Regions from separate parts of the Vibrio sp. 970 genome, predicted to be linked through region 1. Evidence: predicted binding sites of a transcription regulator. Region 1 holds the regulator's gene; each other region holds the start of a gene.
What was found. Region 1 encodes PurR, which represses purine synthesis genes. Its sites were predicted from a motif close to TNANGNAAACGTTTNCNTNA; they were not measured.

Region 1 (8,257 bases):
TTGACGCAGACGCGAGCTAAACGCACGGTTCTTATCCATATCAATAGCAGTACGGATAAACTTGTGCACGTGTCGGTCATAACCAATCCAGAGATCGATCGCTTGCTGGCCCCAGCTTGTGATTCGGTCCAGCTTCATTTGCAGACCAAACAAGGCTTCTTCGATGAACTCCAGCTCAGGGTCACCGTAAACAATTTCTTGAATATCTAGGATCTGAGTTTGCAGTTCATCACTGGCAGCTTGCAGCGTATCTTGAAGTTCACGCAACGTGCTCGACGTTTCTGACAGTAGCGCTTCACAGTTGTTGATCGCTTCACGCCAGTCTTTGTTAAGCAGATCAGCAATCTGTTGTTTAACAGACTGTTGCTGCTCATCCATCACACGTTGGTTAAGGTCGATTTGATCGAAGATCTCGCCTACAGAATATTTCAAAATTCCGTAAACGTTTTTCTTCCAGTGACCCGGTGTGCCACCTTTTTGTGCTGCCTCAATCGCTTTCGCCATTTCATCCGCTACCATGGATAGCTGGATAGATAGACGCAGTTTTGAGAACTCACGATGACGCACGTAGTAGTCGGTTATTCCTATCGCTAATGGCGACAAGCGGTAAATGCTCGCTCCGTCAGTAATTTCACTGACAAAACGGCTCATAAGACGCTGCTTAACCATCTCGTTGATCGCATTGTTCGCACGAAAAGCGGAGGCTTCGCCGGTCTCATCAAATAGTCGAGTGACGATGGCAAATGCATCATGCAGTTCACCTTCACCCAGTTCTTCATCGAACCTTTCATTACTCAGTACGGCAATGGCTATCAAAAATGCCAATCGCTCTGTGGTCAGGTTCAACGAGAAATCGTGCTGCTTAACCCAGCCAACCAGCTCATCGATTGGTTGCTCTGCAGCATTGAGAGTCATCTCACTCATTGTTATTCCTGTTTATCGTTCTTTTTAGCCCACACATGAATGTAGCGGCCTAATGAGAGGTATGGCTCTTGTCGACAAAGTTGTTTTTCTAGCGCCAACACATCTTCAAACTCGTAATCACCCATGTATTCCATATTGCCTATGTAATCACTAAATGAGCGAATACCAGATTTGCCACAAATATTAAAACCTGAATTTTCTATCCACTGGTAGACTTCTTCAGGTTTTAAGCCTTTTTGCGGCTGTAGTTTAAATCTTTTTCGGTGAGGCATGCCGTCTAATATATGAGGAATGTTGCCACAAACCACGTTTTTATAGACTAAACCGTGGTGGTTGTAGAACATGACTGATGCGATGCCTCCCGGTTTTACTTGTTCTAGAACTGTTTCAAGTGCGGCCTTAGGATCAACCAGCCACTCCATCACAGCGTGGAACATAACCAGATCGACCTGTACATCCATATGTTCACCGATGGATTGGACAGGCGAATGAATCAGGCGATACTGCTCAAGCAAACCGTTTTTTTCAATATCCTGCTTAGCCAACTGCAGCATTTCCGAAGATAGATCACATAAAGCGATTCGATGTCCGAGCTTAGCAAGCTTTTGCGACATTTGTGCCAAACCACCACCAGCGTCTAACACTTCTAGGGGTTGCTGGTCAGCATCTAATTCACTTAGAATCTGTAGAAAATCTTCCCACACAATGATTTGGCGGATCTCCCCTTTATCGGAGCCGTAAATATTTTTTGCAAATTTGTGGGCGATATCGTCGAAATTGCGGTCTTCTGTCACTTCTGCTGAGTTATCATAACGGATTGTGCCGCTATTCTGGCACAAGGAAAGCAGGAATAAAGAGGGATACCCTCATTTTTATTATCAATTGATGTTTTTTCGGACTATTTATGTATGTTTGAGCTGAAAAAAGTAGTGTCAGCCATGCTTATGCCCCTTCCGGCATTGCTGCTGATAGGCTTGTTGGGTCTTGCTCTCATTAGTTTTACTACAAAACGTAAAACTGGCTGCTTCGTTGTTCTATTCTCTTTTGTTGGCATTTTTCTTGTTGCCTTCCAACCTGTTTCAACCAAGCTTCTTATGCCGTTAGAGCGAGAGCATAAAGCCTTTTTGCCAGTTTCTGGCACCATCGACTACGTGATGGTTTTAGGGAATGGTCATGTTATCGATGACGAAATTCCACCCACCTCGCAGTTAAGCCGTGCAGCATTAATGCGCTTAACTGAGGGCATTCGTATTTTAAGAATGTATCCAGGCGCGAAATTAATCTTATCCGGCTATGCTGGCGGATCTGAAATTAGCCACGCGCGAATGATGGCGAACGTTGCCCTTGCGTTGGGCGTCGCGAAATCCGATATCATTTTATTAGAAGATGCGAAAGATACGTGGGAAGAGGCGCGTCAAGCGGCTGCATTCGTTCAACAAAAGGAGATTGTGTTAGTCACTTCTGCGAGTCACATGAACCGTGCATTGTATGAGTTCAACGCAGCAGGCATTAAACCAATCCCAGCCCCGACCAACTTCTTAGCTATTAGCGAGATAAGTCAACCTTGGGATAAATACTCACCTAAAGCGCGTTACTTAGAACAAACAGAGCTTTATTGGCATGAGTACTTGGGCAGTATTTGGCAAAGGTTGCGTGATACTGTCGGCCAAACACCAATGGTTGAAGCAAACTAGTATTATCTTGAAGCCACAAAAAAGGAGAGCCGAAGCTCTCCTTTTCTTTTTACGATTGAGTTATGTTCAAACTAGTCACCAGCAAACATATAGCCTTCGCCGTGCACCGTTACAAAAATCTGTGGGTTCTTAGGATCGAACTCCATTTTTGCGCGCATACGTCGAATAAGAACATCAATGGTGCGGTCATTCGGCGCATCCACTCGATGGCTGATCATGTTCAAAATACGCTCACGACTTAACACCTGGTTAGGGTAAGACGATAATGCCACCAAAAGTTCATACTCTGCTTTAGTTAGTTTTACTGGCTCACCGTTGCGGCTAAGTGCGCGACGTTGAATGTCGAATGTCCACTCCCCAAAGCGCACAATGTGCTCTTCACTGGTTTCATTCGCTTTCGAACTGCCACTGCGCGCTGCTGAAATACGCCACAGCAAGTTTTTAACGCGAACTAACAGCTCTCTCAGTTCAAAAGGTTTTGTCACATAATCGTCAGCACCCATTTCTAGGCCTACGATTTTATCAATGCTATCCGTGCGTCCTGTTACTAATATGATACCAATATCCGATTGGCTACGTAACTCACGAGTAAGCATCAGGCCGTCTTCACCAGGCAGGTTAATATCCAGCATGATCAGGTCTACATCGCCCGCTTGCAAAACTTCACGCATTTCTGCGCCACTCTCTGCTTCGCTGACTTGGTAGCCCTCATTTTGGAAATATCCCGCAAGCTTACTACGAGTTACAACATCATCTTCTACGACTAATACGTGATAGCTCATTTACACCACTTTTCTGTCTTCTTATTATCCAAGACGTATTCTATTCATAACTAGTAACATTTCTAGTCATAGATACATTAAAACGCAAGATTTAGCGTTTTTATTGATTCAAAACAAGCTTGCCCATTGCTATTAATAAACGGTCATTTTTGACCATAAAACATAACAATTATAGTTACTGCTATTCATTTTAATTGATTACACTTAGGGGATATCCCTAATTGACTTTGTGATGCATGACTTGAAGCATCATTCAGGAGCCCAAAATGCAAGAAGTGAAAGCTTTTAATGAGAAACGCGCTGAAATTTACTGGTGGTTTTCGAGCTTGTTCGCAAAAGAACTAACAGAGAAAGAATTGGAAGCCTATCACAGTGTTGAAATTCGCAGTTTTCTCGCAGGTTTAGGTGAAAATGAGTCGCTAAAACCAGCCGTTGATAGCCTAGTTGATGCATTGAATCGGTTACAAGATCGTGAAGATGCACAACTAGAGCTTGCAGCTGACTTTTGTGAACTGTTTTTGAAGACAGAAAAATACGGCGCTCTTCCTTACGCATCCATGTACATTGGTGAATCAGGTTTACTGAATGACAAGCCAGCTGAGGAAATGGAAAAGTTGATGGCTGAATTTGGCGTTCAAGTAGACGAAAACCTAAAGGAACCTGCGGATCACTTAGCCGTTGAGCTCGACTTTCTCGGGAACATGATTATCCGCTCAAACGAGCTTGAACAAGAAAAACACATGGAAGAAGCCTTCGTTAAACAAAACGACTTTATCCAGCAACAATTGATGTCTTGGTTACCTCAGTTTTCAGACAAATGTAAACAATTCGACGAATTTGGATTTTACTCGAGTGTCGCGAAACTATTAGTTGCATTTTGTAAACTAGACAGCGCCTACCTTCTTGGTGAATAATTGCCGCCTATTTTTAGGGAGCCTGCCTATCGGGCTTCCTGTATGCCTGAAAGTGACCAATTGTAAGTAACTTGGGTATAATATTCGTTTGCCTTAACTTAGCGCAAAGACGCTTGGTTATTTAGCAGTCAAAATGTGACTTCAAATACACAAATCTCTTGCTGAAAACATTGCTAGTCAGTCCACATAGGGCTAAAATGTGAGCGCAAACGATTAAATATGATTTATATGTAAACCGCTGAAATATAGCGGTTTTTGTGTTTTCTTAACAGGTTGATGGCAATTTCTCATCAGATAGAAAAAAGATAAAATTCATCGACCGATGCTGCTACGTACCCTTTTGTCGCACTTGGATCAACCGCTGCCGAGACACTTAGCGCCAATTTTATATTGCTAGGTGTGAAACCATTAGAGCATCAGGTACATCCAATACGACATATTTCAGTAGCTCGATACAGGACACCATTTATGGCCACGATAAAAGACGTTGCTCGCTTAGCCGGCGTTTCCACTACGACAGTTTCGCACGTTATCAATAAAACGCGTTTCGTTGCAGAAGCAACGCAAGAAAAAGTAATGAAAGCCGTTGACGAGCTGAATTACGCGCCAAGTGCCGTTGCACGCAGCCTAAAATGCAACTCAACTCGTACGATTGGCATGTTAGTAACTCAATCAACTAACCTATTTTTCTCAGAAGTGATTGATGGCGTTGAGAGCTACTGTTACCGCCAAGGCTATACTCTGATTTTATGTAACACAGGCGGGATTTACGAAAAACAACGCGATTACATTCGTATGCTGGCTGAAAAGCGCGTTGATGGCATCCTAGTGATGTGTTCTGACTTAACCGAAGAACTAAAAGAGATGCTTGACCGTCATGCGGACATTCCTAAAGTGGTCATGGATTGGGGCCCAGAGAGCTCACAAGCAGACAAGATCATGGATAACTCAGAAGAAGGTGGCTACATTGCAACCAAACATCTGATTGACAATGGTCATACGGATATCGCTTGTCTAAGCGGTCATTTTGAAAAGCTTGCTTGCCAAGAGCGCATTGCAGGTTTCCGTCGCGCAATGAGCGAAGCGAACCTAGCTGTAAATGAAGACTGGATCCTTGAAGGTAACTTTGAATGTGATACGGCCGTATTAGTTGCAGATAAAATTACCGCAATGGACAAGCGCCCGACGGCGGTATTCTGTTTTAACGACACAATGGCTCTAGGCCTAATGAGCCGCTTGCAACAAAACGGGATCAAAATTCCTGAAGATATTTCAGTGATCGGCTACGACAACATCGAGCTTGCGGAATACTTCTCTCCACCGCTAACGACTATCCACCAACCTAAACGTCGTGTTGGTAAAAATGCATTCGAAATTCTACTTGAGCGTATCAAAGATAAAGAACACGAAAAACGAATTTTCGAAATGCAACCTGAGCTTGTAATTCGAAATACTGTGAAAAAAATGAACTAAATTTCACTGTATTTAACCGTGTTAAATAAGCGCTCTACAGGGGCGCTTATTTTTTTGGAAAAATTAAGCATTCTCTAATACTTCACACCACTCTAATAACAATTGACTAACGTTAACTCCCTGTTTTATATAAATGTAATATATATTAAGAACTCCTTTTCAAAGGCCAATTTGCACCTTTCCATATGCAAAATAGAGCATTCAATCTATCATTTTTATTGAACCGAAATCACACTTTTAACGCTAAACCGTGATGTTAATTCAATATAAGAAGTATGCTCATTGTGTCACGCACAGGGCAAACCATTCGAAAGAGTGGGACGCAAAGCCTCCGGCCTGAACCATATTACGATATGGAAGGTAGCGGGGTTACCGATGGCAAGTGTGTAAGCAATGACTTTACTCTGTAATGACATTGTTTTTACGCATGTTTGCTACTCTCTCGGACCTGACTTTTGGTGGCGTAATATTAATTACACCGAGATAACAAAACATGGATAAACCGATACTCAAAGACTCTATGAAGCTATTTGAGGCACTTGGTAATATCAAGTCGCGCTCAATGTTTGGTGGCTTCGGACTATTCGCTGATGAAACAATGTTTGCACTAGTGGTAAACAATCAGCTTCATATCAGAGCAGACCAAAAAACTTCATCTGACTTCGAGAAACAAGGGCTAAAGCCTTACGTTTATAAAAAACGTGGCTTTCCAGTCGTTACAAAGTACTACGCTATTTCCAGCGATTTATGGGAATCAAGCGAACGCTTAATCGAAGTAGCGAATCAATCATTGAAAAAGGCAAAGCTTGAGAAAGAACAGCAAGCAAGTACAAAGCCTAACCGTTTGAAAGATTTGCCTAACTTACGACTGGCTACCGAGCGCATGCTAAAAAAAGCCGGCATCGAATCCGTAGAGAAGCTTGAAGAGGAAGGTGCGCTTAACGCCTATAAAGCGATAAGAGATACGCACTCTGCAACCGTCAACATTGAGTTGCTATGGGCACTAGAAGGTGCTATCAACGGCACTCATTGGAGTGTGGTACCTCAAGCTCGCCGAGATGAGTTGATGAACGGCCTCCAATAAAAGTCGGCCTAAAAACTATCTTGTAAAACCGCAGTCTAATCTGCGGTTTTTTTGTGAAATTTTTTCGGTTTTCCTACTGTCTTATTACATATATCCCAAATTGGAATCAAAATTATGAATAAGAAACTGATATTAGGTCTCATCCTACTAGCGGCTATCGTCTTTTTAGGTATTAACTTTGGCCAGTATTTAACCTTAGAGAATGCAAAAGCCCAACAAGAAGCACTAACTACATACATCGATCAGAATTTTGTATTCTCGGCTGCGATTTACTTTTTTACCTACATTGCAATTACCGCTTTTTCTATCCCAGGAGCGGCAGTAGTCACCTTACTTGGTGCAGCCTTATTTGGTTTTTGGACAAGCTTGCTACTGGTTTCTTTCGCTAGCACTATGGGGGCAACACTGGCCTTCTTGAGCAGCCGATACTTATTGCGTGACTGGGTACAAAACAAATTCGGAAATAAACTCAACGCAATTAATCAAGGTGTCGAAAAAGACGGAGCTTTTTATCTATTTTCCTTGCGTCTAATCCCTGTATTCCCTTTCTTTCTAATCAACTTACTGATGGGCTTAACACCGATGTCTGTAGGTCGATTTTATCTCACTAGCCAAATAGGTATGCTGCCAGGCACAGCCGTATATCTGAATGCAGGTACTCAATTAGCAACAATTGAAAGCCTATCGGGCATTGTTTCACCCGCAGTATTAGCGTCTTTTGCGCTATTGGGACTATTTCCAATCATCACTAAATGGGTTATGAATAAAGTAAGGCCGACACCAAGTCAGCAAAACTCGTAATTGGTGAAGTGGGTATTTTGATGAAAATATTTATCGCTAAAAACCCAGCAGAAGCACACATTGTATGTGAGCTGCTTAAAGTGGAACAAATTTACTGTGAAGTTCGCGGAGAAGGTATTTTCGGCTTAAAAGGAGAACTGCCGTTTGGTGATGATACCGATCCTTATGTGTGGCTTTTTGACACGGCACAAAAGATGAAAGCTGAAGAAATAGTAAAAGCATATCGAAAACAATCCGATAGGCATGAGTATCAAGATTGGCAATGCCCAAAATGTCATGAAATAAACGAAGGGCAATTTGGTGCATGTTGGCAATGTGGATATCAACTAGGAGAGCTATAGCGGCTCTCCTATTCAGTGGATGCACTCAGTTTTAAGCACATACAGCTTGCTGTTTAATAAACTCGATGGAGTGTTGATTGAAGTCTTCTGGACGCTCTACATTGCATACATGACCACAATTCGGGATTTCTCGTAGAATGCTGAGCTTATGTGCTGCAACCATTTCTTTGACAGGTTTAATAAACATGTAATCCCTGTCGCCCATTAAGTAAAGAGTCGGAATGGGTAACTCTCGATCTTTAAA
Region 2 (8,257 bases), on a different contig from region 1:
TCACCGTGACGAAGGCTAATCACCAATCGACCATTAGGCGCTAACAAATTTGCAAGTTTGCGAAATGCACGTTCACGGTGCGTAGGCGCAAGATGCATCCATACCGCACTGACAAGAATTAAATCGAAGCGAAAGCCAAGATTAATGGTTTTCTCAAGCTTAGGTAATGCATCTTCAAGCCAAGTAACGGAATCGCCACAGTAAGACTTACCAAGCCTTAGAAGTGCTTGAGCAGGCTCAATCGCAACAACTTCACACCCATGCTCAGCCATCCATTTCGCGTCTCGACCAGAGCCCGCGCCAACATCTAACACACGATCTCCAGCCTGGGGCCAGAAGACTCTCCAACTCGCGTGGACATCCTCAAACTGAATCGATGTGTATTGCTTCGCGAAAGAGTCGGCGTGTCGGTCATAAAAGTTAGAAGTGGCAGGCATAAAGGTTAACGAAAGGTAATTAATATGCGTCCATATTAATTGCTAGAAATTGCAATGGCTAGAATGCCATTCAAAAGTTGTAGATAGAGTGGCAATTACAGCCAAAAACCTAAAAACGACAAAGCCCCGACAACTCAAAGAGTTATCGAGGCTTTTGAATATATGGCACGCCCTGTAGGATTCGAACCTACGACCACATCCTTAGAAGGGACGTGCTCTATCCAGCTGAGCTAAGGGCGCGCTACAGGGACAGGATTATACGAGTTCAAACGGGTAAATCAACGGGTTTTCATAACATTCTGATCTGAATGCCTAAAAAAAGTCCATTAAAACGCTTAATGTTCAAAAACACCACAAAGCAAACGTTTGCGTATGGATGTTGATAAGAAATTCTGCGACAATGCGCCGCAGATAATCTGCCTTCTTAATTTATAAGGAAAGTCATGACTGCTCAAAATATAGACGGAACTCTCATTTCCCAAACTGTTCGATCCGAAGTGGCTGCACGTGTTAAAGCACGTGTTGAAGCTGGGCTACGTGCTCCTGGTTTAGCAGTGGTTCTAGTTGGTGAAGATCCTGCCTCTCAGGTTTATGTCGGTAGCAAACGCCGCGCATGTGAAGAAGTTGGGTTTGTTTCTAAGTCTTTTGACCTTCCTGCGTCTAGCTCAGAAGAAGAGTTACTAGCGCTGATTGATGAATTAAACAATGATGATGAAATTGACGGCATTCTAGTGCAATTACCCCTTCCTGCGGGCATAGACACAACACATGTTTTAGAGCGCATTCACCCAGAGAAGGACGTGGATGGCTTCCACCCTTATAACGTTGGCCGTCTTGCGCAACGTATTCCAAAGCTTCGCTCTTGCACGCCAAAGGGCATCATTACCCTACTCGACCGTTACAACATTGAGCTACGTGGTAAGCATGCGGTTGTGGTTGGCGCATCAAACATTGTTGGTCGTCCAATGACACTTGAGCTGCTGCTTGCGGGCTGCACAACAACAACATGTCACCGTTTTACCAAAGACCTAGAGAGTCATGTGCGTCAAGCTGACGTTGTCGTGGTTGCGGTTGGTAAACCTAACTTCATCCCTGGTGAGTGGATTAAAAAAGGCGCAGTGGTGGTCGATGTCGGTATTAACCGTCTTGATTCAGGCAAACTAGTTGGCGACGTGGAATACGACAAAGCACGTGAAAGTGCGAGCTTTATTACTCCTGTTCCTGGTGGCGTTGGCCCAATGACCGTCGCAAGTTTAATTGAGAACACGATGCTCGCTTGCGAACAGTTCCACACAGACAAATAACGTAAATTTCAGATACGAAAAAGGCTCCGCAAGGAGCCTTTTTGCTAATTGTTGATATCTATTTCAATTACAGACTTAAAATCACGCCCGCAATAGAAGCGCTCATTAAGTTCGCCATGACACCAGCGATAATCGCACGGAAACCATGCTTAGAAACAAATGCACGCTTTTCTGGTACCAAAGAGCCCAACCCACCAATCAGCATCGCCATGCTTGAGATATTTGCAAAGCCACACAAAGCAAACGTCACGATTGCTTGTGAGTGTTCACTAAGTTGAGACTTCACTTCTGCAAGCTGGATGAAAGCGACGAACTCATTCACCACAATCTTGTTACCAATCAGCGAGCCTGCTGTGGTTGCTTCTTGCCATGGTATACCCAACAACCAAGCGACTGGCGCAAACACAAAACCTAGGATGAGCTCAAAACTTAATGGTGTCCCAATCAGATCACCTATCCAGCCTAACATGCCGTTTAGCATTGCAATGACACTAATAAACGCCAGTAACGTACCACCGACCGATACAGCAATGCGTACACCCGCCATGGCACCATCGGCTAATGCTTCTACTACGTTGGTTGCACGTGGAATTTCAACTTGGCTAATGTCGATATCTGCTGCTTTATCCGTATCTTCTGGCATTAAAATTTTTGCCATCAACAAGCCGGCAGGTGCCGACATAAATGCAGCAGCAATAAGATAGTTGAGGTCGACACCCAGTGATGCGTAACCAACCAACGTTCCGCCAGCAACTGACGCTAAACCACCTGTCATAACTGCAAAGAACTGCGAGTCAGTCATGTGCTTTAGGTAAGGCTTTACCATTAATGGTGCTTCAATGGTGCCAACAAAGATATTCGCCGTAGCAGACAAAGACTCAGCACGACCGATACCTAGCAGCTTTTGAATACCACCACCGATAAAGTTAATGATTTTTGGCATCACACCAATGTGATAAAGACCTGAGATAAGAGAGGAGAAGAAAACGATGATACCCAGAACATTGATCGCAAAGGTGAAGCCCCCTGTCGCCAAATTACCGAATAAAAACGCAATGCCCTCTTGACCATAGTTGATCAAATTCGACACAACACTGCTCACTGAATTCAGCGCATCTCGTCCTGCTGGTACATATAAAACCAACAACGCAAACAGTACCTGCAAAGCAAACGCAAACGACACTGTTCTCAGCTTTATATTTTTTCTATTTGTAGAAAGTAGCCATGCTAGGAATAGTATGGCTACGATACCAATAATTGAGTTCATAAAATGAATCCGACAGAAGGGGGATATGGAAGGCACCGGATTGTATAGCGGACTCAAAATGCTGCAAGTTGAGGATGTTAACAGTGTGAAAAGTTTAAGCGACCAATAACTGACCAACAAAATAACCAATTGAATTTATTAAAGATAAACGTTTGCTTATTTTAATTATTTCCATATGGAAAATATGTTTCTGGTTCAGGAAAAATTTTTGTGAAGTGAATCACCTTATGTGTCGTTCTACAACGTCATTGATCCTGTTATTTAGGAATAGAGATGTAAGGCGCCAAACGTTGGTCCCAATGACAAGGGTTGCCGATCTTCTGTTTGATAAAGTTAATCACTGCGGATATTTTTTTTGGCATATGCTGGCGGCTTGGGTATACCGCATAAAACGGCATCGACTGGCTGGCTTTCCAGTCAGGTAACAGCTGTATTAACTTACCCGTTCTAAACTCATCCCCCAGCAAGTAAGTGGCAAGGTAGGCAATACCCCAACCTGCAGTAGCCGCATCCCGAACGGCTTCTGCCAGATCCACTGAATAGTTACCCGAGACTTTTACGTTCAATTCTTGCTGATCTTTGGTAAACGCCCACCCCGTATAGTCACGCTCCCAGCTTCTGTATATGAGGCAGTTGTGAGCAGATAGGTCATCCGGTTCTGCTGGCGTGTCATGTTTCAATAAGTAATCTGGCGATGCCGCAACAACAAACTGGCAATCCGTCAAACGCTGCGCAATGTAACCTTCAGGCAAATGCTCGTTGTTGGTTACCCATAAATCGAGCCCTTCGGCTAACATATCGACCTTATAGTCAAACAGATGTACTTCCACTTGAAGTTGAGGATATAGTTCGCGTAACTCTTGAATCGCTGGAATAATGTGTAAGGTACCAAATGATTGCGACAACCCAAGACGTACCAAACCTGCTACTTCATCCCGCTGGGTTTCCATCTCTAATGTGGCGCTGCTCACCGCTTGTACCACTTGCTCACAGTGATGAAAAAAGGTTTTCCCTGCCTCAGTCGGCGTAAAGCTTCGCGTAGTGCGTTGAACAAGCTTGATACCAAGAGACGCTTCTAACTGACTCAACTGTTTACTCACATGAGACACCGACACGCCTAAGCTCTTTGCAGCAGCTGTGAAGCTTTTGTGTTTAAGAAGAGCGGAGAAAATCACCATTTGTGCGGCACGTTCAGATAACACGCTTTACCTCGATTTGGTTATAGAAAAAACAAAGGGCTCCGAAGAGCCCTTGTATTGAAGACTGAATGCCAAATTGTTTGATGGCAGATCAGTATTTAATGCGGTCAGCCAAGTGACTCACAGCAAGTGCGAAGTAGTAAGAGCGGTTCCACTTCATCAATACGTTGTAGTTATTGTAAACCAGATACGTACGACCATTCTCGTCGTCCGGCATGATCAACCATGCTTTGATGTCTTCATCCAGTTTTGGCAACGGGCTACCGTCATATTTTGTGATACCTAATTGGCTCCACTCTTGAAGGTATTTGCCTTTTTCAGCCGTGCGCCCTTCCAGGCTGCGATCAATATTTTTAGGAACCTTAACTTGGCGACCCCAAGTATATTTATCATCCCAACCAGACTTGCTCAAATAGTTAGCGGTTGATGCAAACACGTCCGCTTCAGATTGCCATATGTCTTTTTTACCATCACCGTTGCCGTCAGCAGCAAAACGAAGGAAAGAGCTTGGCATAAACTGGCATTGACCCATCGCACCAGCCCATGAGCCTTTAAAGTTCTCTAGCTCAATATGGCCTTGATCGAGGATCTGCAGTGCCGACATGGCCTCTTTACGGAAAAACTCTTCACGACGGCCTTCAAATGCCATTGTGGATAGTGCATCAATCACTTTAAAGTTGCCGGTAAACTTACCAAAGTTACTTTCAACTCCCCAAAGTGCCACAATAAAGCGCGGGTGGACACCGTACTCATCGCCTATACGCTTTAGCTCAGTGTAATGCTCTTTGTAGAGTTGTCTGGCTTGCTTCACCTTCCATTCAGGCACCGCGCGAGGAATGTACTCATCCAATGTCAGTTTCTTTTCTGGTTGGTTTCGGTCCGCTTTTACTGCTCGCGGCTTGTACTCAACATTAGCAAAAGCAGCACTAATGACCTGCTCTGAGATACCTTTATCACGAGCTTCAGCACGCAGCTTATTCAAGTATTCATCAAAACCCTCGCTACTTGCAAAAGCCGAGGTACACATACCAACGCTAAGCATGGTAGCCAGTATCTTTTTCATATTGCCCTCCTTGAGCAAGGCAGAAATCCCAGATGAAAAACGATGACGTTATTCGCCTTTCTGCTGGGCTTTTTGTTCTTTGTACTTTTCTAATAGGTTCTCCGGCGGCGGTGGAACCTGAAGAAAGAAGCCATCATTTTGTAATGAAGCCTTCACTTTTTCGATATCAACTTGTGCCAATTTACGGCCATCAAGTTTAATCGTCATGACAGCGATAGGCTTACCGAACATCTGCATTAAGGTGTCAGGAACCTGTGAAAAATCATCCTTTTTCGGAATATAGAGATAAGTACCTTCTTTTTTCGAGCTTTTATAAATAGAACAAAGCATGACACGCCTTTTATGCTGATTTAGCCGCGTTGAGTGCGGATTAGGTTGAAAACGTCAAATTCTCGCAAACTTAATAGCAAATTTGAGATTAATTCACCTATTTGCCCACGAGAGAACTTGCTGCGTCAAAGGATGAAATATAACATGACATACCTAGTTTAAGGCAACGCTCTTTCAATAAAGGCAAGAAGTCCACGATGACCCATTCACCAGACCTTAAAGGTAGCAGTTTTACATTGTCAGTTTTACACCTTTCTGACAATGAGATCGCAAAGACTGTCGAATTTTTGCAAGAAAAAGTTTCTCAAGCACCTTCTTTTTTTGCATCCGCGCCTTTGGTAATCAATATAGCAAAAGTACAAGGCGACATTGATTTCCCTAAGCTTAAACAAGGCATCTCAGATGCCGGTTTTATTCCGGTCGGTGTAACGGGCTGTAAAGACAAGCGTGTACAAAACCTTGCTTCCGAAGCTGGCTTCGCCATTATGTCGGCGAGCAAATCGCCAAGCCAAGCACCTGCCAAAATGGCACCAACGAAAGTAGTTCGTACGCCTGTCCGCTCAGGACAACAGATCTACGCAAAAGATGGTGATTTGGTGGTGCTAGCGCACGTAAGTGCAGGTGCTGAAGTCATTGCTGACGGCTCTATTCATATCCATGGCACACTTCGAGGTCGTGCGATTGCAGGAGCAAGTGGTCAGCAGGAAGCGCGTATTATTTGCCACGATTTACAAGCAGAACTGGTATCCATTGCGGGTGACTACTGGTTAAGCGATCAAATTGAAAGCGAGTACTGGCAAAAGAAAGTAATGATCAGTAAAGCCGATGAATCATTACATTTAGAAGTTCTCGCGATTTAATCTAAAAAGGAAAAAAAATGGCACGCATTATTGTAGTAACGTCTGGTAAAGGTGGCGTTGGTAAAACCACTTCAAGCGCAGCCATCGCCTCTGGTCTAGCTCTTAAGGGAAAAAAGACCGCGGTGATCGATTTTGACATCGGTTTGCGTAACCTCGATCTAATCATGGGCTGTGAGCGCCGCGTCGTGTATGACTTTGTGAACGTCATTAACGGCGAAGCGACATTAAACCAAGCGCTGATCAAAGATAAGCGCACGGACAACCTATTTATTCTTCCTGCTTCTCAAACTCGTGATAAAGACGCACTGACAAAAGATGGTGTTCAGCGCGTATTCGGCGAACTTGATGAAATGGGCTTTGATTTCATTATTTGTGATTCACCAGCAGGTATCGAGCAAGGCGCGTTAATGGCCTTGTACTATGCCGATGAAGCCATTGTCACAACGAACCCAGAAGTCTCTTCTGTACGTGACTCTGACCGCATTCTCGGTATTTTAGATTCTAAGTCACTGCGTGCAGAGCAAGGGCTAGAGCCAGTAAAACAGCACCTGTTACTGACTCGCTACAACCCATCTCGCGTCACTCAAGGCGAAATGCTAAGCGTTGAAGACGTAGAGGAGATCTTACATATTCCACTACTGGGCGTGATTCCAGAAAGCCAAGCCGTGCTTAACGCGTCAAACAAAGGTGTGCCAGTCACTTTTGACGATAACACCGATGCGGGTATGGCTTATTCTGACACCGTTGATCGCTTATTAGGCAATCAGGTTGAATTTCGTTTCCTTACTGAGGAGAAGAAAGGACTCTTTAAACGACTCTTTGGAGGCTAGACATGTCATTATTAGAATTTTTCCGTCCACAGAAGAAAACTTCTGCGAATCTAGCTAAAGAGCGTTTGCAAATCATTGTCGCAGAGCGCCGCAGCCAAAATGATCCTGCGCCGTCTTACTTGCCTCAATTAAAAGAAGACATCTTGAAGGTGATCAGCAAGTACGTGGCAATTGATCCAAATATGGTTGACTTAACATTTGAGCACAAAGACGACGATATCTCAGTTCTTGAGCTGAATGTGAAGCTACCAGACGAAGAAAAGTAATCAGTTTCTCTCGCCAGACGAATGCTCTAATTAGAACGAAAAAGGTTGGCATCGAGGCCAACCTTTTTCATCTTTCATTACTTTAATGCTTTATTCATCTTGTCGCCGAGTAAATCCAAACGCCACCCTTGCATCAAATCAGGCAATACTTCTGGGTCACGATCTTTTTTCCAAACCCAACTGATCAACTGATTGATCTGCTTTTTAGAGGCAAGGAACTCCGTGGCTAAACCTGACTTCTGCGAAGCCGATTTCACCAAGTCTTTCATATTTTTGAAGACCTGCTTGTAACCCGGATAGTCCATTAAACGCTCAATTTTCGCAGGATACTCTTCAGAAGGTGTTTGCTTCGCTTGCTTAACAATCGCGGCAATCTTCGCGCCATGGCGGTTAATCGCTCGGATATCAATATCTTCTGCTTCCATCTTCTTAAAGTTCGTTAAACCAAGACGAGCGACCGTTAATAGATCACCTTCTTTGAAGATAAAGTTCAGCGCTAAATCTCGTTTGATTGCTTCACGATAACGCCACGTCGCCAATGGCTTTAAAATAGCCAGCTCAGAAGGTTTTAATTGCCAAGCGCCCTTAATATCAAGGTAGGCATTCTCTTCATTGGTTACGCGAATACGTTTCGAAACGAGTAAATCACTTTCTTGCTGTACAGCTTCCCACCAACCTGCTTGCGTCACCTTATCGAACAG
Region 3 (8,257 bases), on a different contig from region 1:
AGTCGCCCCATTCAATATCGGCGTTAAGCAAATCTAAGCTATTAATATGATTAATGCTAAATGGTAGATCGTGCCAAGGTTTTGCAAGCAGTGATTGGCGCTGCGTATTACTCAGTTTCAGCTTGTTGATGGTCACATTTACTAAAGACCAGCCTTGAGGATACTGCTCCCCTTGCCCAGATATTTGACTGTTACGCCAGTTAAAAGAGGTGCCATAAAGCGTACTGTCTTGCGGTTTGTAGTCTATATCGACTAAGACTTGATTAAAGGCTTCGCCATTCCAATAGAGTTGGTCAGCTGCAAGTTGAACTTCGCCATATGGTATTAAATGACCATTCCATTGTGGTGATTGAATTTGAAGGTCAATGCCATTGGCAGAGAACTGCTCGTCGGCGTAATCAATATTTTTGAGCGCGATTTGATGGAATAAAACGTTGTCTAAAGGTGGGAGCTTTGGTGCGCCATACTGCAAGCTCATACCATCAATCAATAAACTATCAACGATCCATTTACCATCGCGATAAACATCGGGATTCATCCATAAATCGACTTGCTCGATGTAAGACGCATCGTCTCCGCTGGTGTTCACGCGTTGTAAAGTTAGGTGATAGGGAAAGTCATAACGCACGCTTCCGGCCCGGAAGGGAAGAGAAAAGGTGTTTGACAGCAAGCGCCAGGTTGCGTCCGCGTAAGATGTTGTTAGCAGCGCAATCGTAGCGGCCGGAATGGCAACTAAGATAACCAGTAACAGAAGTAGAACTCGACGCGCTGTTTTCATCTTTGCTAGAACCTACGTGTGTTATTAAATAAAACTAGATAGGCTTTAGCTTGTATCAATATTCTGTGGTATTCAATAAAAAGCCCCTCAAAAGAGGGGCTTGAAGCAATTTTTGTAACTTGGCCTACGTAAAGGTGATAAGTTAATGCCAACTTTTCACTGAGCTTACGCGACGTCGCGGTTACTCGATTTAATCAATCTGAGGACCAGCCGCAACCAGAGATTTACCTTCAGCGTTGTCTGTGTACTTATCAAAGTTATTGATAAAGCGCGCTGCTAAATCTTTCGCTTTGCTTTCCCACTGAAGTGGGTCAACGTACGTGTCGCGAGGGTCTAGAATGCTTGGATCCACACCTGGTAGTGACGTTGGTACTTCAAGATTGAAGATAGGAATGTGCTTAGTTGGTGCATCTTCAATCGAACCATCAAGAATGGCATCAATAATTCCGCGTGTATCTTGAATAGAGATACGTTTGCCAGTGCCGTTCCAACCAGTATTCACTAGGTAAGCCTCAGCGCCCGCTGCTTCCATGCGTTTTACCAGTACTTCCGCGTATTTTGTTGGGTGGAGCGTTAGGAACGCCGCGCCGAAACAAGCAGAGAAAGTTGGTGTTGGCTCAGTAATACCGCGCTCTGTTCCCGCTAGTTTGGCGGTAAAGCCAGACAGGAAGTGGTACTTAGTTTGCTCGGGTGTCAATTTAGATACTGGAGGCAGTACGCCAAATGCATCGGCTGATAGGAAGATCACTTTATTCGCGTGACCGCCTTTTGATACTGGCTTAACGATATTATCGATATGGTAGATAGGGTAAGAAACACGTGTGTTTTCTGTTTTCGAACCATCATCAAAGTCGATAGAACCATCGCCACGTACTGTTACGTTTTCTAGCAGTGCATCACGACGAATTGCATTGTAGATGTCCGGCTCTGCTTCTTTCGAAAGTTTGATGGTTTTTGCGTAACAACCACCTTCGAAGTTGAAGACACCGTCATCATCCCAGCCGTGCTCATCATCACCAATTAGCGCGCGTTTAGGATCAGTCGACAGGGTCGTTTTACCCGTACCAGATAGACCGAAGAATACCGCTACATCGCCATCTTTGCCCATGTTAGCGCTACAGTGCATTGATGCGATGTCTTTTAGTGGAAGGAAGTAGTTCATCATGGCGAACATACCTTTCTTCATTTCACCGCCGTACCAAGTACCACCGATAAGTTGCATGCGCTCGGTTAGGTTAAATACGGTGAAGTTTTCTGAGTTCAGGCCTTGCTCTTCCCATTTTGGATTAGTGCATTTTGCGCCATTCATTACTACGAAGTCTGGTTCAAATATCGCTAACTCTTCTTCCGTCGGGCGAATAAACATGTTTTTAACGAAGTGCGCTTGCCATGCGACTTCTGTGATAACACGAATGCTCAAACGTGTATCTGGGTTTGCACCACAGTAACCGTCAACAACAAACAAGCGTTTGTTAGAAAGCTGGTTTGTGACCAGTTCTTTTAGCTCGTCCCACACTTCAGGAGTGATTGGTTTGTTATCATTTTTCACTTGATCAGACGTCCACCACATATGTTCTTCTGTCGTAGCGTCTTTGACGATATATTTATCTTTTGGTGAGCGACCAGTAAAGATGCCAGTGTCAACGGCAACCGCACCTAGTTCAGTAACCACGCCGCGCTCATAACCGGTTAGGTCTTCACGCGTTTCTTCCTCAAACAACATTTCGTAGCTTGGGTTGCGAATAACCTCTTTTACGTTATGCAGTCCGTGCTTGGTTAGATCAAGTGTTGCAGCCTTAGTATGTTCCATAACGGTCATAGGTGCTCCTTATAAGGATTTTGTAGGGATTTTGTAAGAATGTTTTAATTTTAATCTGCTCACCATGCTAGCAACGGGGCGGGGAGAAAACAGGGAGATAGCTCAAAATTTACCCATGATTTCAATAAGGTTTTAGGTAACCCGTCACATATTGGTGGGAATAGTCTATCGTGCACGCAATCCTTTGCGCTAGGGCAAAATCATTATTAATTGTTTAAAATTAAGCAGTTGTTTTATTACGCTTGAGGCTAGTTATTACGAGGGGTTGATCACAAAAAGGCCAGCATTAAGCTGGCCTTTTGTAGGGTAAATTACGTGCTTGATAAGCTATGTAAATTAATGCAGGGTTTTCTTGTCTGTAGAAGCTTGTGCATACAGTTCAGTGACTTCAGATTCGTCGAACGTATAAGTTGTGCCACAGTAATCACAATGTAAAGAAACTGATCCAACTTCTGCCAAAATGTCATAAATTTCAGCTTTCTCAACGGTGATGATTGCTGCACCGCTACGCTCACGAGAACAGCCACAATGGAACTCGACAGGTTGCGGCTCGTACAGACGTACTTTGTCTTGGTTATATAGTCGATACAATAACTCGTTCGCTTCTAAACCAAACAATTCTTCATCTTTTACTGTGTCAGTGAGCTGCTCTAGATGTTCGAAATCATCTGGAGAGCCAGTGCCGTCAGGGATCACTTGAATCAACATACCTGCTGCGTGTGCTTTGCCTTCATGCTCACCAGTGCGGATCCATAGGCGCGTTTTTAACTGCTCTGAGTTTGCAAAGTAGCCTTCTAGCACTTCTGCTAAAGTGTCACCTTCTAATCCAACGACGCCTTGGTAACGCTCGCCGTTTTTCGGTTCGATGGTGATCACAAGGTAGCCCTTACCCATTAGATCGTGAATGTTTGCGTCATCGGCAATATCGCCTTCCCAGCGAGCTACGCCACGAACACGTTGGTTATGGTCACCGTTGATAACGGCAAGAGACACAGGACCGTCGCCTTGTAGCTGGATGGTGATCGAACCTTCGAACTTAAGAGTGGCAGTTAAAAGAGTAGTTGAAACGAGTAGCTCACCCAGCAGTTTCTCTATTGCTGCCGGATATTCCTTGCTGGAGATAACACGTTGGTACGCTTCATCCAATTGTACCAACTCGCCACGTACTGAAAGATCTTCGAATAGGTAGCGGTTTAAAACATTATTTGCCATGGAGTGCTTTCCTCGTTGGTAATTCCGGCTTTTATTGGTGTTTGAACTTAATGATGTCTCGGCGCTGCTTTTTATCTGGGCGGCGTTCCGGACTTGGGTTGTGGGCATTAAGCTTACGTTGAGTCGCGTGTTCCTCACGTTTCGCGATACTCTCATTGGTTTCGCGATATAAGGTTTGTGCGATGGGAGCGCCTCGGCGTTGATCTGAGATTTGTTCGATTATCACGATTTTTTCTTCGTTGCCTTGACGAAGTCTGACTTCAGCGCCCACTTCAACGATTTTACTCGGCTTGCTTCGTTGGCCATTATAGTGGACTTTACCGCCATCGACCATGTTACGCGCGATGGAGCGGGTTTTGTAAAATCTTGCGGCCCATAGCCATTTATCTAGCCTAACGGCTTCATTTAGGGAACTCATAGAACACTACGCTATCTAATCACTGCCCGAATACAGCAATGAGTGATGGATTATTCACCTACAGATGGAGTCAAGGCGTATTTTTTTCAAGGGAGTTGGCAAAAACTGCATAAGAAAAAGGTATGAAAGACAACTTGTGATATAGTTCACTGCTCTTTGTTGAGTAATAATTTTATTGCAAATTTAGCAATTTAAAGTCGATAGCTATCGTTATAGCTTAAATGACGGACGTTAGAATAAAGGAATCCATTCAGTGAAACGTTTAGAGCTAAGTGCAGGATTATCAAGCAGACCGCTACTGGCTCAGATCAAGTCCAATCATTATACCATTCAAGCCAAACTTAGCTTGTTGCTTACCTGTCTGTTTATTGCGATAACCGGATGGATACTTGGCAAAATTGTGTGGTTAGCCATACCTCAATCGTCGGAAGTGCCGCAATGGCGTCCATCGGCGAGTAGCGTTGCTGCGAGCAATAAAGGCGACGCGATAGATTTTAATGCCCTTCAGAATGCCAACCTATTCGGTAAATACACTGAGCAAAAAGCGGCGGTTGTAGAACAGCCTATTGTTAAAGACGCCCCTAAGACGCGCCTTAACCTTACGCTGGTCGGTGCGGTTGCAAGTAGTGATGCCAACACCAGCCTTGCTGTTATTGCTAACCGAGGTAAGCAAGCTACGTACGGTTTGGGTGAAGAAATCGAAGGGACACGTGCGACACTAAAAGCGGTATTGGTGGATCGCGTCATCATTGATAACCAAGGTCGAGACGAGACCTTAATGATGGAAGGTATAGAATATAAGAAGCTATCTGAATCGCCGCAGGTAGCTAGGGCGCAAGCTCAGCGAGCAGAAGCAGCGACGTCTGACGTTGGAGAGAAATTAGAGCAAATCCGCGAGGAAATTGCGAAAGATCCACAAAGCGTTTTTAAATACATCACCATTTCACCCGTCAAAAAAGACGGAGACATTGTTGGTTATCGAGTATCACCTGGTCGTGATGCCGCATTATTTAATGATGTAGGACTACAACCTGGCGATATTGCGGTTCAACTGAACGGGATCGATTTAAGTGACCCGTCTTCTTCAGTACAACTGATGCAAGTGATGAGCGATCCGCAAGAATTAAATTTAACTGTTGAGCGAGACGGCCAACAGTACGATATCTATATCCAATTGTAAGACTTAGGCAACCGGCGTAAGTTCAGGGAGACATACGTGAAACATTGGTTCAGCAAAAGTGCTTGGCTACTAGCAGGAAGTTTACTCTGCGTACCAGGTGCAATGGCAAACGAATTTAGTGCGAGCTTTAAAGGCACTGATATTCAAGAATTCATCAACATAGTGGGTCGTAACCTCGAAAAGACCATCATTGTTGATCCTTCAGTACGCGGTAAAATCGATGTCCGCAGCTATGACGTTCTTAACGAAGAGCAATACTACAGCTTTTTCCTTAATGTCCTTGAAGTATACGGTTACGCAGTCGTAGAAATGGACAATGGGGTACTTAAGGTTATCAAAGCAAAAGACTCAAAAACCTCAGCAATCCCTGTGTTAGGTGATGGCAGCGCGCAAGGCGATAGTGTTATCACTCGAGTTGTCGCGGTGCGTAATGTGTCGGTTCGAGAGTTGTCTCCTCTACTTCGTCAACTGATTGATAATGCCGGTGCCGGTAACGTGGTTCATTATGATCCAGCGAATATTATCTTGATTACTGGTCGTGCGGCAGTAGTGAATCGCTTAGCAGAGATCATCAAGCGTGTTGACCAAGCCGGTGATAAAGAAATTGAATTGGTGGAGCTGCGTAATGCATCTGCTGCTGAAATGGTACGCATTGTCGAAGCACTGAATAAAAGTGCGAATCAGAAAAGCACGCCAGAGTTCCTTGAACCTAAAATTGTGGCCGATGAACGTACTAACGCGATTTTAATTTCTGGTGATCCAAAAGTAAGAGCCCGCTTGAAACGTTTGATTCGTCAACTTGATGTTGAAATGGCGACAAAAGGTAACAACCGAGTTGTGTACCTGAAAAATGCGAAAGCTGAAGACTTGGTGGATGTATTGAAAGGTGTTTCCGATAACCTGCAAGCTGAAAAGCAAGCCGGTCAGAAAACATCAGGTGCATCGCGTGGTGAGGTCGTCATTGCTGCTCACGCTGCAACTAACTCGTTAGTTTTAACAGCGCCGCCAGATATTATGATGGCATTACAAGACGTCATTTCTCAACTCGATATTCGTCGTGCTCAGGTTCTTATTGAAGCGTTAATTGTCGAAATGTCTGAAGGTGATGGTATTAACCTAGGTGTTCAGTGGGGTTCGTTAGAAACGGGTGCTGTAATTCAGTACGGTAACTCAGGAGCCCCGATTGGTCAGGTGATGGTTGGTCTAGAAGAAGCAAAAGATCAAACCCGAACTGAATACTATACCAACTCTAATGGCGAACGAACGCCATATGATGTTACTGAATCAGGTGACTACTCTACGCTAGCGTCAGCACTTAGCGGAGTAAATGGTGCGGCAATGAGTATTGTCATGGGTGACTGGACAGCGCTAATTAGTGCTGTTGCTTCTGACTCCAACTCAAACATTCTATCTTCTCCGAGTATTACCGTAATGGATAATGGCGAAGCATCATTTATTGTGGGTGAAGAGGTTCCGGTTATTACGGGCTCTACGGCTGGCTCAAACAACGACAACCCATTCCAAACGGTTGACCGTAAAGAAGTCGGTATCAAACTCAAAGTAGTGCCACAAATTAACGAAGGTGACTCTGTACAGTTAAACATTGAACAAGAAGTTTCCAACGTATTAGGCGCAAACGGTGCGGTTGACGTTCGCTTTGCTAAACGACAGTTAAACACCTCTGTCATGATCCAAGATGGTCAGATGTTGGTTCTTGGTGGTTTGGTCGATGAACGCGCACTTGAAAGTGAGTCTAAAGTGCCGCTATTGGGTGACATTCCGGTACTTGGCCATCTGTTCAAGTCAACTAGCACGCAAACAGAAAAACGTAACTTGATGGTGTTCATCAAGCCGACGATTATTCGCGATGGTGTGACGGCCGACGGTATTACGCAGCGTAAATACAACTTTATTCGCGCAGAACAGCTTTACAAAGCGGATCAAGGTTTGAAGTTGATGGCTGACGAGAAGATCCCGGTTATGCCTGCCTTTGGCCAGGAGCGTCAGCACCCAACAGAGATTCAAGCGTTTATTGATCAAATGGAAAACAACTAATGGTTGATATGTTAGACACAGCGCCAAGTATGCGTCGTCTGCCATTCAGTTTTGCCAACCGCTTTAAACTGGTGCTGGAGACAGAGCATCCTGAGCGTCCACCTATTCTTTACTATGTCGAGCCGCTTAACCCTGCGGCTCTGGTTGAAGTCCGTCGTGTATTAAAGAAAAGCTTCGTACCGCAACCTATCGATAAAGAAGCCTTTGATAAAAAGCTGACTGAAGCATATCAACGCGACTCGTCTGAAGCGCGTCAGTTGATGGAAGATATTGGTGCTGATAGCGATGATTTCTTCTCTTTGGCTGAAGAACTGCCGCATGATGAAGACTTATTAGAATCGGAAGACGATGCGCCAATCATCAAATTGATCAACGCCATGTTGGGCGAAGCGATCAAAGAAGGTGCGTCGGATATTCATATTGAGACGTTCGAGAAAACCCTTTCGATTCGTTTCCGTGTCGATGGCGTATTGCGTGAAGTTCTGACCCCAAGTCGTAAGCTAGCGCCTTTGCTGGTTTCTCGTGTGAAGGTTATGGCTAAACTAGATATCGCAGAAAAGCGTGTGCCTCAAGATGGCCGTATTTCGTTGCGTATCGGTGGTCGTGCGGTGGACGTGCGTGTATCGACGATGCCGTCCTCTCATGGGGAGCGCGTGGTAATGCGTCTGTTGGATAAAAACGCGACTCGTCTTGATTTACATAGTTTGGGCATGACCCCTTCAGTGCATGACAACTTCCGTCACTTGATTGGCCGCCCTCACGGTATCATCTTGGTGACGGGCCCGACAGGTTCTG
Region 4 (8,257 bases), on a different contig from region 1:
TTCTAATTGAATGTGGTCTCTTAAAGGGGACATCAGGACCAAACCAATATGGCCCTGAGCCGGAGTAATTGCCTCAAGTATCGTGCGTGCTGAAAGTAGATTCTTAGTCTCGCTAAGGCTCGCTAGAATGACGAACTCTTTTGATTTAGAGGCTCTTAAACTCACCGTCACTCTAAACAGCGAGGAACGAGGTGATTAAGAATCTATCATCCGATTGTGCGGTGGTTTGGGTGAACGGGAAAGAATAGGAGCTTGCTGTTACGAGATTTTTAGTCTCGCTAAGGCTCGCTAGAATGACGAGCTCTTTTTATTTAGAGGCTCTTAAAGTCATCGTCATTCTGAACAACGAGGAACGAGTGTGATTCAGAATCTATCGTCCGGTTGAGCAGTGGCTAAACTGAGCGGGAAAGAATAGGAGCTTGCTGTTACGAGATTCTTAGTCTCGCTAAGGCTCGATTGAGTGACGAGCTCCTTTGATTTAGAGTCTGTGAAAGCCATCGTCATTCTGAACAGCGAGGAACGAGGTGATTCAGAATCTACGCACAGATCGCTCTGAGTTTGAACTGAGCGATTGAATTACAATGGAAAAGTAACAGCGAATAATGAAGGAGAATGAATCATCGATAAGACACCTTGCGTTTATATCCTAACGTCAAATAACAACGCCGTTCTCTACATAGGTGTTACCAGTCAGCTGCCCCAAAGAATATGGCAACATAAAAATGGAGTAGTGGAAGGATTTACTAAGAAATACAACGTTCATAAGCTCGTTTACTTTGAGTTATTCGACGATATGGCTACGGCTATAAACCGAGAAAAGCAGCTCAAGCAGTGGAAGCGTGAGTGGAAGTTAGCCTTGGTAAGAGAAACGAACCCTAACTTTCTCGATCTATCTACTGAGTATCAGTAAAAGTCATTCCTATCTTTAAACGCATTTAAGCTAACCACATCCGCTTTTTGTGTCGGTGCCGCTTCCCCTTCTAGCGCAGCTTTGAACTTCACGACCTGTTTTTGCAACTCGTTCATCAATACCACATTGGTGTGATGAGGGTTTTTACACGTGCTGATGACTCTATCAATGTGGCTTTGTTGAGCCCACAATCTTTCTTTCATATTTTCTGATGCGCTTTCGATCATCTCTTTCGCCATCTCATGACGAAATTGCTCAAAAGCTTCTGGGTCTCGCTCTGCCATTCGAACCATTTCATCGAATGGAGGAAGCGTTTGGGACGGGATATGACGTAGATTAGACATCGATGCTCTCCAAATCCTTATGGAAATTGCCTTTAGTTACTAAAAGCCTATACCACTAGAAAGAGGAGAGAGGATGAATTCTTCAGCCGTCTCACTTATAAGAGAAGCTTTCAAGCTTGAGATTGAATAAGTGCGGTATGTCGATGTTTGGTTGTGGTGGTTACTGTAGTTGTTGGATGCGGTAAACGCAGCGTCTTTGGCCACTAATGATGTGTTCGGTACGCTCTACTTTGGTGTCACGTCCAAGTAAAGACTGAAAGACACTTAATTCTGATTGGCACAAGCTTGGGCAGCGAGTTGCGGCTTTACAAATCGGACAGTGATTTTCGATCAAGATGAATCCGTTCTCATCTTTCTCGAGCTCTGCCATATAGCCTTCTTGCTCTCTTAATGTGACGAGTATTTCTAGTTTGCTTTGCAGAGAATCGCATTGCTCAAGATGCTGACGATAACTTTGTAATGTGAGTTTTTCCCTTTCTGATGTGACTTTTTCCAGTCCATCTTTGCCAAAGATATGTTCGACAGCTTCTATAAACTGAATGGTCAACTCACCGTGACGGTCAGCAAATTGCTCATGACCTTTTTGAGTGAGAGACCAATGACGAGCAGGGCGACCAACTTTTACTTTTACGTCATGGATAGAAAGAATGCCATCATCTTCTAAACTTTGCAGGTGCTGACGAGCCCCCATGGTTGTCATACCTAGCTCAGAGGAGAGTTGTTTTGCAGTGACGGAGCCATCACGCTTAACGATTTGCAATATCCTATCTACGGTCTTCATATACCCACCATTTATACGTCAGTACATATTATGCGCGATAGGGTTAGTAAAGAAAAGTGTTGACTTAATTTGAGTGTGGATTTGTAGGGGCTATGTTCATATGAGCCAATATATGTCGTCATTCTGAACAACGAGGAACGAGGTGATTCAGAATCTATCTTTTGGTTGAGTAGTGGTTAAGGTGACCAGGCAAGAATAGGAGCTTGTTACTACTAGATTCTTAGTCTCGCTGGAGCTCGCTAGAATGACGAGTTCTTTTGATTTAGAGCTTATTAAAGTCACCGTCATTCTGAACAACGAGGAACGAGTGTGATTCAGAATCTATTGCCCGTTGTGCGGAAAGAAAGGCTCAAACTCAGATTGAGCGAGAGCCTCGAGAAATGCTTAAAGAATAATATCACGCACTTCTGGATCTTTACGATCTAGGTAGTGAGTCGACTTAATGCGACGAATAGTACGGCATCGACCACGCACGAGCAGCGTTTCTGTGGTTGCGATATTCCCTTGGCGAGAGATGCCTTCTAGCAAGTCACCTTTAGTAATGCCTGTAGCTGAAAATACCACATTGTCGCTACGAGCCATGTCTTCCATTTTGAGGACAACATTCGCTTTTACGCCCATTTCATCGCAGCGTTTTAGTTCATCTGCACCGTAAATGCGGTTTTCTTCAGTATCGCCTTTTACCTCATGACGAGGAAGCAGGCGACCGTGCATGTCACCGTCTAGCGCTCGAATTACCGCTGCTGATACAACCCCTTCTGGCGCACCGCCAATACAGTACATCATGTCCACTTCACTGTCTGGCATACAAGTTAGAATAGAGGCAGCGACGTCACCATCAGGCACCGCAAAAACACGTACGCCCATTGCTTGCATTTCTGCAATAACGTCATCGTGGCGAGGTTTCGCAAGGGTAATAACGACTAGGGTATCAAGTGGCTTGTTCAGGGCTTTTGCTACGTTCTCTAGGTTTTCTTTTAACGGCTTTTCTAAGTCAATTACGCCTTTTGCACCAGGGCCAACAACCAGTTTTTCCATGTACATATCTGGCGCTTTAAGAAAGCTGCCTTTCTCACCTGCGGCAAGTACGGCTAGTGCGTTCGATTGTCCCATTGCCGTCATACGCGTTCCTTCAATCGGGTCGACTGCAATATCCACTTCATCACCACCAATACCCACTTGCTCACCAATGTACAGCATTGGCGCATCATCGATTTCACCCTCACCAATGACAATTTCGCCACTGATATCTGTTTTGTTCAGTAGCGTGCGCATAACTTCAACAGCTGCGCCATCGGCTGCGTTTTTATCGCCACGGCCAAGCCATTTGTAACCAGCCAGAGCTGCACCTTCAGTCACACGGGAAAATGCCATTGCTAAATCGCGTTTCATGATGTCTCCAAGTAAGCAAGAGGGAAGAAGAATTTGCGCGGCGATTCTATCACAAGGTCGAGTAAACGTTTGCCTTTTTGCGAGGCTTTTACTTTATCTAACTTGAATTTGATCAATACTTAGGGCGATTTTCAGCGTAGCGGGACGCAAAATCCTTGCTCAAAAATGCTTCGGCGACAAGAAAAGTCAGCGTTTAGTGAGATTGCGCTGATTTTTTGACCGAATGATGCAAAATATCGAATATAGTGAGTGTTTCTCATCGCGACGCTGAGTAGAATGAACCTTATATAGGTTAGGTGTGCATCAATCTCGCACATCGTCCCAACGGAATAACATAGGTAGGCCAAGATGTCTTTTGAAGTACTAGAACAACTAGAATCTAAAATTCAAACTGCAGTTGACACAATCACTCTTCTTCAGATGGAAGTCGAAGAGCTGAAAGAAGATAAAGCTAAACTTGCGGAAGAAGCGAACGAGCTTCGCTCTCAACGTGAAGAGCTAGAGCAAAAAGCACAACAAGCACAGCAAGAGCACGCACAATGGCAAGAGCGCATTCGTGCACTACTTGGCAAAATGGACGAAGTGGAATAATTCGGCTTCTTCATTCCAAATTAAAAACACCCGCGTTAAGCGGGTGTTTGTGTTTTAGGGAAGTAGAAAATGTTAAGACAAGGCTAGGCGCTAAGAGCCAAGAGAAGGCCCTATAACTTAGGCGCCTAAGACTCGTTATGCTTCTTCATCCAACTCTAAATCAATATTCAATGGTTCTGGCGACAGGATAATTCCGGTGCTATCAGCATAAATGTAATCTTCTGGAAGGAAGCTAACGCCGCCAAAGTTGACTGGTACATCCAATTCGCCAATACCCTGACTGGTCGCTCCAACAGGAATAGAAGCGAGGGCTTGAATGCCTAAGTTCATATCTTCAAGTTCATCTACTTCACGAACACAGCCGTAAACGACAATGCCTTCCCACTCGTTTTCTTCCGCAATGGTTGCGATTTCTGCATCGATAAGGGCTTTACGTAGGGAACCGCCACCGTCAATTAACAAAACGCGACCAAGTCCATCTTGCTCTAATGTCTCGCGGATCAACGAATTATCTTCAAAACACTTGATGGTGGTGATTTGCCCGGCAAATGAAGCGCGACCGCCAAAGTTACTGAACATTGGTTCAACCACATCTACCTGATCGAGGTAGATATCACAGAGTGCTGAGGTATTGTATTCCATAGCGTACCTTTCTAAACAGAAATTGGTTGTCTTTGAGTATATCTAGGCATTAAGTCAATGCAATGACAATCCTTTTTTAACTTACTAGAGTTTGAGCTACCACAATTGTTGCAAACAAAACGTTGGTGACTAGAGAGCATTTCACGATGACTGGCATCATTGGTGCTATTTGAGCAGGCTTTTGTGTATGCCAAACCGCTTTACCATGATCGGCCACGAAATAAATACTAAGTAAGAATGGCAAGCTAATCCAAACGGGTTTGTCTTGAATTAACAAGTAAGCCGCAAAGGCAAGGATAGCTCCGCCAAGTAAAATAAAGTGGTACTGTTTGGCTTTACGTTGACCTAAGCGTACCGCCACCGTGCGTTTACCACACTCTCGGTCGTTCTCTATATCACGCATATTGTTGATATTGAGGACTGCAACGGCGAGTAAACCGCAGCCTAAAGCAGGTAAGAATAGCGTGGTGTCTACGTGACCGGTATGCAAGAAGTAGGTACCGGATACGCCGAGTAGACCAAAAAACAAGAACACTGATATATCGCCAAGCCCCACGTAACCGTATGGTTTGCTACCCATGGTATAAGCAATGGCTGCGAGAATGGCCAAAATTCCCAGCCCGATAAAAGTGACAATGCTTTCCAATGAACTTAGTGAATAGAAAACTAACACCAAGCCTGAAATGGCGGTCAGAACGATGTTAAAGATAATCGCTTGTTTCATCTGTTTAGCACTTACCGCGCCAGACTGCATCGCTCGTAATGGGCCGAGGCGTTTGTCGTTATCTGTACCTTGAACGGCATCGCCATAGTCGTTTGCCAGGTTGGACAGAATTTGCAGCAATGTCGCGGTTACGAAAGCCATGATGGCAATCGTCAGTGAGAAATGACCCGCCGAGTAGGCGAGTACGCTACCTGTTAAGATAGAGACCAATGCCAGAGGTAATGTTTTTGGGCGAGCGGCTTCAAGCCAGATCTGTAGAGATTGTTTCATGGAAATTTCGTGCTAGTAACCAATGTGCCCAGTATAAGCACAAAGAGGCAGATACGCTATTGACCTAAAACAACTCAACTAGAAGTCAAAGAGTCATTCAGAATCTATCATCCGATTGTGAAGTGTTACGGTGAGAGAGAAAGAATAGGCGTTTGCTGTTAGCAGATTCTTAGTCTCGCTTAAGCTCGCTAGAATGACGAGATCTTTTTGATTTAGGTGTTGTCACAGTAACCGTCATTCTGAACAGCGAGGAACGAGTGTGATTCAGAATCTATCGTCCGATTGTGCGGTGATTAAGGTGAGCGAGGAAGAATAGGCGTCTGTTGTTACCAGATTCTTAGTCTCGCTTGAGCTCGCTAGAATGACGAGATCTTTTTGATTTAGGTGTTGTCACAGTCACCGTCATTCTGAACAACGAGGAACGAGGTGATTCAGAATCTATCATCCGATTGTGCGGTGGTGAAGGCGAGTTGGAAAGAAAGGCGTCTGCTGTTAGCAGATTCTTAGTCTCGCTTGAGCTCGCTAGAATGACGAGATCTTTTGATTTAGATGTTGTCAAAGTCACCGCCATTCTAAACAAAAAGCCCAGAAACAAGGTTCTGGGCTTTGGTAAAATAGATTGCGTTTAAAGAATAAAGCGGCTTAGATCTTCATCTTCAATCGTGTCGCCTAGGCGCGCTTTCACGTAAGCGGAATCAATAACGAATTTAGCGCCAGATTGCTCCGCTGCGTCGTAAGAGATTTCATCCATCAAGCGTTCCATTACGGTGTGTAAGCGACGAGCACCGATGTTTTCTGTGCTTTCGTTGACCGTCCATGCCGCTTCCGCGATTTGCGTGATGCCGTCTTCTGTGAATTCGATGTCCACATCTTCCGTTTTCATCAACGCAACGTACTGCTCTGTTAGAGAGGCTTTTGGTTCTGTCAGAATGCGTTTGAAGTCGTTGCTGCTTAGTGCTTCTAGCTCAACACGAATTGGTAGACGACCTTGCAATTCTGGGATCAAGTCAGATGGTTTTGCCACTTGGAATGCACCAGATGCAACAAACAGAATATGGTCTGTTTTTACCATGCCGTGCTTGGTTGATACCGTGCTGCCTTCAATCAATGGAAGTAGGTCGCGCTGAACACCTTCGCGTGAAACGTCTGGGCCTGAGCTCTCGCCGCGTTTACAGATCTTGTCGATCTCATCGATAAATACGATGCCGTTGTTTTCAACGTTGAAAATCGCTGCTTCTTTTAGCTCTTCTTGGTTTACCAGTTTCGCCGCTTCTTCTTCCGCTAACGCTTTCATTGCGTCTTTGATTTTCAGCTTACGTTTTTTCTTAGTGTCGCCTGCCAGGTTTTGGAACATGCCTTGCAGCTGGTTAGTCATCTCTTCCATACCAGGAGGCGCCATGATCTCTACGCCCATTTGTGGTGCGGCTACGTCGATTTCAATTTCTTTATCGTCTAGTTGGCCTTCACGCAGTTTCTTACGGAAGATCTGGCGAGTGTGAGAAGACTCTTCCGTTTGCTCTGCTTGACCCCAGCTATCACGTGCTGGTGGCAGTAGCGCATCAAGAATGCGTTCTTCCGCTTGCTCTTCTGCGCGGAATTTCACTTTCTCCATCGCTTGTTGATGCGTCATTTTCACAGCGACATCGGTTAGGTCACGGATGATGGTTTCAACTTCTTTACCAACGTAACCCACTTCGGTGAATTTTGTCGCTTCAACTTTGATGAAAGGGGCATTTGCCAGTTTTGCGAGGCGTCGTGCGATTTCAGTCTTACCAACACCAGTAGGGCCAATCATCAAGATGTTTTTTGGCGTCACTTCGGCACGCAAGCTTTCTTCAAGCTGCATGCGGCGCCAGCGGTTACGAAGTGCAATCGCAACCGAACGCTTGGCTTTTTCTTGACCGATAATGTGGCGGTTCAATTCATGAACGATTTCGCGAGGCGTCATTTCAGACATATTCTTTCCTTACTTCGTTACGATTACGCGGTTGGTTTTTCAGGCTCTACTGTTGAGTCTAGCTCTTCTACCGTGTGGTGATGGTTAGTGAAGACACAAATATCACCCGCGATATTGAGAGCTTTTTCCGCGATCTCACGAGCATCTAGATCTGTGTTTTCTAGTAGGGCGGTTGCGGCAGCTTGTGCGTAAGCACCACCAGAGCCAATCGCAATCAGGTCGTGTTCTGGCTGTACGACATCACCATTACCGGTAATGATTAACGATGCGGTTTCGTCGGCAACGGCAAGTAAGGCTTCGAGCTTGCGCAAAGCACGATCGCTACGCCAGTCTTTGGCTAGCTCAACTGCCGCTTTGGTTAGGTGACCTTGGTGCATTTGCAGTTTGCTTTCGAAGCGCTCAAAAAGGGTGAAGGCATCCGCAGTACCGCCGGCAAAGCCCGCTAGTACTTGGTTGTTGTATAGGCGGCGAACTTTGCGCGCATTACCTTTCATTACGGTATTGCCTAGAGATACTTGGCCATCACCCGCGATGACGACTTTATTATTTCGACGTACAGATACAATGGTAGTCACAGTCGACCTCTTGATTATTTCTCTTTGGATTTAATTCAGTATATGGGGGAGGAGAAATGGGGATTCAAGGG

Region 2: the regulator PurR is predicted to act here: its motif matches at 3,149-3,168, upstream of R7Q11_RS15610 (NupC/NupG family nucleoside CNT transporter).
Region 3: the regulator PurR is predicted to act here: its motif matches at 2,770-2,789, upstream of pckA (phosphoenolpyruvate carboxykinase (ATP)).
Region 4: the regulator PurR is predicted to act here: its motif matches at 3,485-3,504, upstream of glpX (class II fructose-bisphosphatase).

The regions. Positions count from the first base shown of each region.
Region 1 covers NZ_JAWOTW010000004.1:93,628-101,884, reverse strand. Annotated here, with positions in the region: gene mukF (chromosome partition protein MukF) at 1-924, opposite strand, end outside; gene cmoM (tRNA uridine 5-oxyacetic acid(34) methyltransferase CmoM) at 927-1,718, opposite strand; gene elyC (envelope biogenesis factor ElyC) at 1,833-2,618, shown strand; gene torR (two-component system response regulator TorR) at 2,690-3,400, opposite strand; gene torD (molecular chaperone TorD) at 3,667-4,314, shown strand; gene purR (HTH-type transcriptional repressor PurR) at 4,783-5,787, shown strand; cyclic di-GMP riboswitch class I at 6,075-6,164, shown strand; gene R7Q11_RS07455 (TfoX/Sxy family DNA transformation protein) at 6,281-6,871, shown strand; gene R7Q11_RS07450 (TVP38/TMEM64 family protein) at 6,986-7,672, shown strand; gene R7Q11_RS07445 (DUF2007 domain-containing protein) at 7,693-8,013, shown strand; gene R7Q11_RS07440 (alpha/beta fold hydrolase) at 8,045-8,257, opposite strand, start outside.
Region 2 covers NZ_JAWOTW010000010.1:63,545-71,801, forward strand. Annotated here, with positions in the region: gene R7Q11_RS15595 (class I SAM-dependent methyltransferase) at 1-437, opposite strand, end outside; tRNA gene R7Q11_RS15600 (tRNA-Arg) at 601-677, opposite strand; gene folD (bifunctional methylenetetrahydrofolate dehydrogenase/methenyltetrahydrofolate cyclohydrolase FolD) at 881-1,741, shown strand; gene R7Q11_RS15610 (NupC/NupG family nucleoside CNT transporter) at 1,809-3,008, opposite strand; gene R7Q11_RS15615 (LysR family transcriptional regulator) at 3,266-4,210, opposite strand; gene R7Q11_RS15620 (lytic transglycosylase domain-containing protein) at 4,299-5,270, opposite strand; gene R7Q11_RS15625 (YcgL domain-containing protein) at 5,319-5,600, opposite strand; gene minC (septum site-determining protein MinC) at 5,798-6,460, shown strand; gene minD (septum site-determining protein MinD) at 6,478-7,290, shown strand; gene minE (cell division topological specificity factor MinE) at 7,293-7,556, shown strand; gene rnd (ribonuclease D) at 7,634-8,257, opposite strand, start outside.
Region 3 covers NZ_JAWOTW010000005.1:277,842-286,098, reverse strand. Annotated here, with positions in the region: gene R7Q11_RS10185 (AsmA family protein) at 1-778, opposite strand, end outside; gene pckA (phosphoenolpyruvate carboxykinase (ATP)) at 969-2,597, opposite strand; gene hslO (Hsp33 family molecular chaperone HslO) at 2,934-3,809, opposite strand; gene hslR (ribosome-associated heat shock protein Hsp15) at 3,841-4,227, opposite strand; gene gspC (type II secretion system protein GspC) at 4,481-5,407, shown strand; gene gspD (type II secretion system secretin GspD) at 5,444-7,462, shown strand; gene gspE (type II secretion system ATPase GspE) at 7,462-8,257, shown strand, end outside.
Region 4 covers NZ_JAWOTW010000005.1:159,550-167,806, reverse strand. Annotated here, with positions in the region: gene R7Q11_RS09625 (DUF805 domain-containing protein) at 1-68, shown strand, start outside; gene R7Q11_RS09620 (GIY-YIG nuclease family protein) at 617-910, shown strand; gene R7Q11_RS09615 (DUF3135 domain-containing protein) at 904-1,254, opposite strand; gene R7Q11_RS09610 (helix-turn-helix transcriptional regulator) at 1,415-2,035, opposite strand; gene glpX (class II fructose-bisphosphatase) at 2,420-3,427, opposite strand; gene zapB (cell division protein ZapB) at 3,776-4,018, shown strand; gene rraA (ribonuclease E activity regulator RraA) at 4,154-4,660, opposite strand; gene R7Q11_RS09590 (1,4-dihydroxy-2-naphthoate polyprenyltransferase) at 4,737-5,654, opposite strand; gene hslU (HslU--HslV peptidase ATPase subunit) at 6,280-7,611, opposite strand; gene hslV (ATP-dependent protease subunit HslV) at 7,635-8,186, opposite strand.